2 regions of the Erwinia sp. TECH1 genome follow, and region 2 is predicted to be linked to the other one. Evidence: predicted binding sites of a transcription regulator. Region 2 holds the regulator's gene; the other holds the start of a gene.
The links. Region 2 encodes LexA, which represses DNA repair genes until DNA is damaged. Its sites were predicted from a motif close to TNCTGTATGTACATACAGNA; they were not measured.
Positions count from the first base shown of each region.

Region 1: umuD (translesion error-prone DNA polymerase V autoproteolytic subunit) is a predicted target of LexA. The motif match lies at 2,628-2,647, and genes of this name have one in related genera.

Region 1 is NZ_JBSRZK010000001.1:610,225-614,435, forward strand. It holds gene ACVWZ0_RS02665 (transcriptional regulator) at 1-702, opposite strand, end outside; gene ACVWZ0_RS02670 (transcriptional regulator) at 1,080-1,718, opposite strand; gene ACVWZ0_RS02675 (hypothetical protein) at 1,807-2,187, opposite strand; gene umuD (translesion error-prone DNA polymerase V autoproteolytic subunit) at 2,191-2,610, opposite strand; gene ACVWZ0_RS02685 (helix-turn-helix domain-containing protein) at 2,806-3,066, opposite strand; gene ACVWZ0_RS02690 (helix-turn-helix domain-containing protein) at 3,182-3,397, shown strand; gene ACVWZ0_RS02695 (glycosyltransferase) at 3,874-4,211, opposite strand, start outside.
Region 2 is NZ_JBSRZK010000001.1:497,609-501,819, reverse strand. It holds gene zur (zinc uptake transcriptional repressor Zur) at 1-318, shown strand, start outside; gene ACVWZ0_RS02195 (CsbD family protein) at 466-675, opposite strand; gene lexA (transcriptional repressor LexA) at 1,325-1,933, opposite strand; gene ACVWZ0_RS02185 (diacylglycerol kinase) at 2,031-2,405, opposite strand; gene plsB (glycerol-3-phosphate 1-O-acyltransferase PlsB) at 2,534-4,211, shown strand, end outside.

The sequences.
Region 1 (4,211 bases), 110 kb from region 2:
TAAAACAATTTCAGAACAGTCGGTGTTTTGTTTTGCAAAACAAAAAGGTAATTCGCTTTTTTGCTCTTTCGTGGTGGGGGTGATCCCTTTGGCATTTACAGCATAACTGTTAATCAATGTTATGATGACAGAGATTATCAAAGCGATAAGTATCATCGAGAAGATGTGCCTGCATTCATCTCCGTCCGTGAAAAAAAATCGGATTTCCCCTCGATTAAAAAAAGGAAGGGCCTTCCGGGAGCTCTCCTTTTTCTCCGCTTGTGGTGCTATTTTCATATTATGGATTTTATTGTATGACATTTTAATAACATCATTCTCCGGATCCGTTTCTCTGATTTTTTGGTGTGTTATCGTAATGTTCTGGCATAAGGTTAGCCCCTTATGAGGAACGGTAACAATAAATTCACCACTTAATCCGGCCTGCTTTAAAGTTTTGCGCAATATTGATATGTTCTGGTAATAAGTGTTTTGTGAGACGACAACGCCGTTTTTTTGCCAAACCTCTTCAAGGAAATGCTCCCTGGATATCACGGAATGCGGATTCATTAACAGCAGAGTAAGACAACGGCTGGCAGGCATATTCAGCCTGATTTCCTGGTTATGCATGATATTCCTTATAATGCATTTATCAGGATCAAACGTGATCTCTTCATTGATAATGAAGATCACGCCATTTTTTTTACCGATAAGATTTTTTCCCATAGTTATCACTGATGCCTCCTGCATCTGTCAAAGTCATTGCTGCTCAGTCCACTGTTTAAGATCCATCGCGCCATTTAATGATAAAAATAAGTGAAGCAGGCGCCTGAAGTGGTCTGGCCTATCGCTATTCTTATAGTAACAAGATAGTGAAGTCTACAGCAGGGCTGTTGAATTATATCTTATTCACAGGAGATTTTTTTCAGAACGGCGTTCGCCGATCTTCCTTCTTATCTGCTATATGCAACAGCAGAAAAGATGGCCGCCCATCCACGCATTAAAGAGTGTGAAGCTTTCCTTCTTCTTATGGTGTTTTGTCCTTTTTGATCCGAATGGATAAAATCCATCCGGAACTGTTAATTAATATTTATGGTAGGTGTTTAAGGGAAAACTTTGATGGTTATAATAAAATCAAAAAAGAATAAAAGCGTGAATAAGAAAGATGTTTTATATCGTTTCCAGCCTGCATGGGGGAACTTCAGCATTGCTTTTTTTCTCTGCGTTCCTTGTATCAATGCACATGGCTTAACCCCTGGCGAATCGGAGAAAGGTTGTTCTGCCGCGGGCTTAATGCCCGGCGAAGCGACTTCAGTCGGGGCGTTTCCGATGGTAGGTTCAGGCTGGCTGCAGGCCGCCAGCCTGCCTTCCATATGATTAAGCGGGTCTGCTGAAGCTACGGGCAGGATTTTGATTTCAACGGATCGTGGCAGCATCAGTCCTTTACGGGGCACCGTGACAATAGTGTTCTCGTCCAGCCCGGTTTTTTTTAAACATTTACGTAGCAGGCAAATATTTTGATAGTAAGTATTGGCTGTTACATATTTTCCATTTTTATGCCATATCTCATTCATAAAATCCTGCTGAGTGATTATCTCACCCTGTTTTCTTATTAATTCAAGAAAACACAGGCTGGCCGGGTGGTTAAGAGTAATGGCATCAGCTGTACCGTTTAAAAAAAATAGCTTATTATCAGCCGGGCTAAACTTTATAGCATTATTGATAACATAAGAATTGTTCATGTTCCCTCTGAATATCCTCTTCATATCCCTTTGTATGAATAAAAATACCACATTTCTTTTATTCAGCAACAGAGATTTAAGAATTTTCCTAATCGTTGCCAATTAAGCTTATGTCAGAGCGATTAAATGGGTAGGTGGGCACCACCTCGCGGATTACTACCCCCAGTATGATCGCTTCCTGTAGCTGATTACCCTCAATCGTTTGCCCGCAATCGGTGACGATTCGTTGTGGATTATTTCCGATACGCGCCCATTCGCAGCGGCCTGCCACATCAATCAGCACGCGGCTGCCCGCTACGGCAGGCCGGTAACGATCGATAATGCAAAAGCTGCCGTTGCAGGCGCAGAGATAGCAATCATTATTAGTCGGCACCAGCTCGTGCAGCCGACTGAACAAAAACTTAACCTGATGCGGCGGCGAAGTCTGAACGTCAGAGGCGCAGGCGCGGTAAACCCGATTTTTCAACATGGCTTACTCCATCGCCTTAATGGTGAAGGTCACCACGCCAAAAATATCCAGCTGCTCTTCTTCCGCCAGCACTATCGGCGGCCAGGCCTTGTTCATCGCCAGCAGCCGCACGTCCGGGCGCAGCTGCAGCTTTTTTACCGTGAACTCGCCGTTTACCGCCGCGACCACGATATCGCCGTGATCGGCGGCAATACCGTTATCGACCACCAGCAGGTCGCCGTCATCGATCCCGGCATCCTTCATTGAGTCGCCGCTGACGCGAATGTAATAGGTGCTCTCCGGCCGCTGCACCAGCAGATCGTTTAAGTCCAGACGTTGTTCAACATGGTCGTGCGCGCTGGCAGGTGAGCCGCAGGGCACGCGGCTCATAAAGAGCGGCAGCCGCAGAAGCGCGCGGACTTCGACCGGACGAAGTAAATTCATGGGGTTATCCCGAAATAAGCTGTATATAAACACAGTATTATCATTTACGGGAAACGATCAAGCCTGACGATGGTTTTTTTGCTTCTGGCGACAGAAGGAAAGGCGCCGGAACAGGCTTACAGCGGGTGAAATAAGGGGAGCGGCCGCAAGGCTGGCGATTGTCTGAAAAGTGACAGGGCCGCTGGTAAAACGGCGTCAGGCGGGACGTTGTCTCTGATGCCAGAGCGCTAAAATCGTCTCGGCGAAGGCGTCATCAATCGTATAAAAATAGCATTCCGGCACGTTGAGCACTTTTGCAAAGGCGCACATCGTTTCAAACGTTGGACGATGGATCCCGCCTTCGTATTGCGAAACGCGCGAGCGCGCCGTTTCCTCTTCAATGCCCGCCAGAACGCCCAGCTTTTCCTGAGTCAGACGAGCATGGAGACGGGCGGCTTTCAAACGAGCTGGGATCATCAGTAACACCATCAACAATCATACATTGACTTACTGTTTAGCATTACTTAACATCGTAGTTGTTTAGTGATACTCAACAAGCAACGTCTGATGGAAGCTGACAAGGATGACAGAGATAACCGATAAGGACTGGCACCCGGCAGATATCATTGCCGAGCTGAAGAAGAGAGGCACGACGCTGTCTGCCGTTTCCCGCGAGGCTGGGCTGGCCTCGTCCACGCTGGCCAATGCGCTGAACCGCCACTGGCCAAGAGGGGAAAGGCTGATTGCCATAGCCCTGGATACCGAGCCGGAGCGCATCTGGCCTTCGCGATATAATAAATTCAGGTAAGAATGGCGGCGTTAAAATGATTATCCGAATGTGTAACCGGTGAGCGTATCGCCTGTGATATTTCTGCGCTTACGCAACCCTTTTTTCATCAAATGGCTTCTTTATCAGCATCGACTTCGTCCCTCCGGATCGACAAATCTTTATCACATACCCCAGCAAGATAAATTTATTGCTGTAGCTGCCGGTCAGAACATTATGTTCAGACATACCGCACAGCGTCAGGTGACCAAACCGGCATAGCTAATAAAGAAGTTATACCGGAGCAGAATGCGGAGAAAGTTGAACAGGCACTGATGAGAATAAGAACTAAGCCCGAGGCATGAACAGACAACAAAGCGTTAAAAGCAAACGTTGCTAACATTCATTTGCGTTAATGAAATCGAAGCTGTTTTTGCAGTATAGAGTCCAGCCAAAAGCCTGACTGGCCATAGTTATTATCTGTTGGCGTAAGGATCAAATAGCGCAGCTGACGATGATTAACCGCTTAGCCTTGTAACAAGCTCTTTTGCAACGTCTGAAGGGCTGGCTTGTGCAGCCATTTCCACGGCAACCTGTGCCGAAGCTTCGCGCAATGCTTTATTGCCCAAAAAGGTATTGATCCCTTCGCTTGTGATGCCATTTTTACCGGGTATGATCCCACAGCCTCGCTCAACAACAGCTCTGGCGTTAACAGGCCGGTCGGCACCTTCGCCAAACACTATCTGAGGGATGCCGCTGCGTAAGGCTGTCAGGGTGTTGCCTGCGCCGCCGTGATGAATAAATCCATCTGCGCCGTTGAGAAATACGCCCATCGGGATCCAGTCGACCAGTCTTA
Region 2 (4,211 bases):
TTGGACTTTCTGCTGGAGCAGGGATTCGTGCATCGCGTGGAGTCCACCAACAGCTATGTCGTCTGCCATCATTTCGAAGAGCCTGCGCATACCTCGGCGATGCTGATCTGCGACCGCTGCGGCGGCGTAGCGGAGCAACATGCGGAAGGCGTGCAGGATATTCTGAAGTCCTTGTCGCGGGCAGCGGGCTTTGCGCTGACCAACAGCGTGATTGAAGCGCACGGATTGTGCCAAAGCTGCGTTGAGGTGGAAGCCTGCCAGCATCAGGATGCGTGCCAGCACGATCATACGCTTGGGACAAAAAAGCGCGGTCGTTGAAACGGTCAACCATCAGAATAATTTAAGCGGCGGGATCGCGCCAGACAAAACAACAAGGGCAGCGCCAGAAGCGCTGCCCTTGCTTTAGAAGGCTATCCGGAGAATCGGCCCTGGCAGTGCCAGTCAGCCTTTCCGGAGGCTATCTTATCAGAAACGATGGTTATTGCTGGTTTCCCAGTCGCCCAGCTCTTTCTCAGCCTGGTCTTTGGTGTAGCCATAACGTTCCTGAATTTTACCGACCAGCTGATCGCGTTTACCTTCTACGACGGTCATGTCGTCATCGGTTAGCTTGCCCCATTTTTCTTTAAATTTACCTTTTAACTGTTTCCAGTTACCGCCGGCTTCGTCTTTATTCATCTTGTTTCTCCTTAACCTTAGGTGATAACAGCTTATCGTTACAGCAAAACCGCTGACAGCAACATAAAACGCTGCCCAAATGCTTAACGTACAGATAATTGTAGTAGAAGATGGCAGGTTTGCACGGCGAGGCGGCGTATTTTTCTAAAAAAAAGCGAAGCGGCACGGGCCGGGCAGCAAAAATCGCGCGGGCTCGGATACTTAAGAAGCGGGAGAACAGAAGCGCTGAGGCGATTTTTCCAGTTCGATCGGCGGGGTTCGGGAAAAGACGGATGCAAACAGAGAGTAACTGCCCATACGGAATGCCAACACACAATAAACGCCAATGCGGAATACCAACAGGCAGTAAATATCAGCGTGGGATACGAAAAGACAATAAACGCTAAATACGAACAGGAGCGGGCATCGATATATGTCGGACAGAACTACGATGGCTTGCGCTCCACAGGAGACATTCAGGCACGGTCAGACAATATGCCAGGCGCAGACAACAACCGAAGGCACGGTCAGACAATATGGCAGGGGCAGACAGCAGAAGGATTCAGACAATATGAGAGGTGCGAAATAAAAGCCGTAGGCGATACGCCCGCCGGTAGAAGCAAGCCTCTGCGTCATCGCAACGACGCAGAGGCGGCACGGCGTCTGGCTATTACAGCCAGCTACCGTTGCGGATCACGCCGACGGCAAGCCCTTCGATAGAGAAGGTATGCTCACGCAGATCCACCACAATCGGCTGGAACTCGCTGTTTTCCGGCAGCAGCTGCACAATGTTGCCCTGCTTTTTCAGGCGCTTGACGGTGACTTCATCATCAATACGCGCTACCACGACCTGGCCATTGCGCACGTCCTGGGTTTTATGAACCGCCAGCAGGTCGCCATCCATAATGCCGATATCCTTCATCGACATGCCGCTAACGCGCAGCAGGAAATCCGCGCCCGGCTTAAACAGATCGGGATCGACCTGGTAATGGCCTTCGATATGCTGTTCCGCCAGCAGCGGTTCGCCTGCCGCCACGCGGCCAATCAGCGGCAGGCCATCGACTTCTTCCATCATCAGGCGGATACCGCGTGATGCGCCGGAAACGATCTCGATAACGCCTTTACGCGCCAGCGCCTTCAGGTGTTCTTCAGCCGCATTCGGGGAGCGGAAGCCGAGCTGAGCGGCAATCTCTGCCCGCGTCGGCGGCATGCCGGTCTGGTTAATATGCTGGCGAATCAGGTCATAGACCTGCTGCTGCCTTGCCGTTAGTGCTTTCATCCCGCCCCCTGGTTGTTTATACAGTCGACTGTGAGTATATACAGGTATTTCGTCAATGAAAACCTCAAGCCGGATAAAAAACCATGGTGATAGCTATTTAGCCCGGCGGCTGGTGAGAAAGCAGAATCGACAGCCAGACAAAAACCGCTAACAGAATAGCTAACAGCACGGCAGCTGAGCCCATATCTTTGGCGCGCCCGGAAAGCTCGTGGAACTCATTGCCCAGCCTGTCGACCACGGCTTCTATCGCGCTGTTGAGGATTTCCACAATCACCACCAGCGCGACGGAGCCAATCAGCATGACTCTGGCCAAAGGCGTCACGTCCAGCCAGCAGGCGATAATAATCGCCACTACCGCCGCAACCACTTCCTGGCGGAAAGCCGCCTCGTGTTGCCAGGCCGCCCGTAATCCTTTCCAGGAATACCCCGCAGCTTTAATGATCCGCGTTAAACCCGAGGCGTTATTTGCCATAATCAGGGAACCCTTTGTTCTGTTTAGCGTCAATGTCAGGGTAGCGCACATTTTGCAACACCACAGATCTCATGCAAGGATTCTGGTATGCTTGCGGCGCTTTGCTAACAAGAGGCTTTATGTTGTCTATGTCAGGTTGGCGTAACTTATATTACAAATTATTGAATTTACCGGTAAAAATGCTGGTAAAAAGTAAAGCGATCCCTGCCGAGCCGGTCGTTGAGCTGGGGCTGGATACGTCGCGTCCTATTATGTATGTGCTGCCATACGATTCAAAGGCCGATTTGCTGGCGCTGCGTGAGCAGTGTCGCAAAGAGGATCTGCCCGATCCTTTAGACCCGCTGGAGATCGACGGCACGCTGCTGCCCCGCTACGTCTTTATTCATGATGGCCCGCGCGTATTTCCTTATTACGCGGCCAATCCGGAATCCGTAAAGACGTTTCACGACTATCTGGATCTCCATCGCAGCAACCCGCTGCTGGACGTGCAGATGGTGCCCGTCTCGATTATGTTTGGTCGGGCGCCGGGGCGTGAAGTTCAGGGCGAAAGCCAGCCGCATCTGCGCGTGCTGAACGGCATTCAGAAATTTATCGCCGTCCTGTGGCTGGGCCGCGACAGCTTTGTGCGTTTCTCGCCGATGGTGTCGCTGCGCCGTATGGCAACCGAGCACGGCACCGATAAAACCATCGCCCAGAAGCTGGCGCGCGTGGCCAGAATGCACTTTGCCCGTCAGCGCCTTGCCGCAGTCGGCCCGCGTCTGCCTGTGCGTCAGGATCTGTTCAACAAGCTCTTACAGTCCAAGGCTATCGCCAAGGCCGTAGAGGACGAAGCGCGCAGTAAGAAAATCTCCCATGAGAAGGCGCAGCAGAACGCCATTGAGCTGATGGAAGAAGTTGCCGCGGATTTCTCCTACGAGGCAATCCGTCTGACCGACAGGATCATGGGCTGGACGTGGAGCAAGCTCTATCAGGGCATCAACGTCAACGGCGGCGAGCGCGTGCGTCAGCTGGCGCAGGACGGCCATGAAATCGTTTACGTGCCGTGCCACCGCAGCCATATGGATTACCTGCTGCTCTCCTACGTGCTTTATCACCAGGGCCTGGTGCCGCCGCATATCGCTGCGGGCATCAACCTGAACTTCTGGCCGGCCGGCCCGATTTTCCGTCGCCTGGGCGCGTTCTTTATTCGCCGCACGTTTAAGGGCAACAAGCTCTACTCCACCGTTTTCCGCGAATACCTGGGCGAGCTGTTCACCCGTGGCTATTCCGTGGAGTACTTTGTGGAAGGCGGCCGTTCCCGTACCGGACGCCTGCTCGATCCGAAAACCGGCACGCTGTCGATGACCATTCAGGCGATGCTGCGCGGCGGCAACCGCCCGATTACGCTGGTGCCGATTTACATCGGCTACGAGCACGTCATGGAAGTTGGCACCTATGCCAAAGAGCTGCGCGGCGCGACCAAAGAAAAAGAAGGCTTTATGCAGATGGTGCGCGGGCTGCGCAAGCTGCGCAATCTGGGCCAGGGCTACGTCAACTTCGGTGAACCGCTGCCGCTGGTGGCTTACCTGAACAAGCACGTGCCGGAATGGCGCGACGCTATCGATCCGATCGAATCCCAGCGTCCGGCCTGGCTGACGCCAGCGGTCAACGATATCGCCCAGCGCGTCATGGTGCGGATCAATAACGCGGGCGCGGCCAACGCCATGAACCTGTGCGTTACCGCGCTGCTGGCTTCCCGTCAGCGTTCGCTAACCCGTGAGCAGCTGGTGGAACAGCTGGACTGCTATATTCAGCTGCTGCGCAACG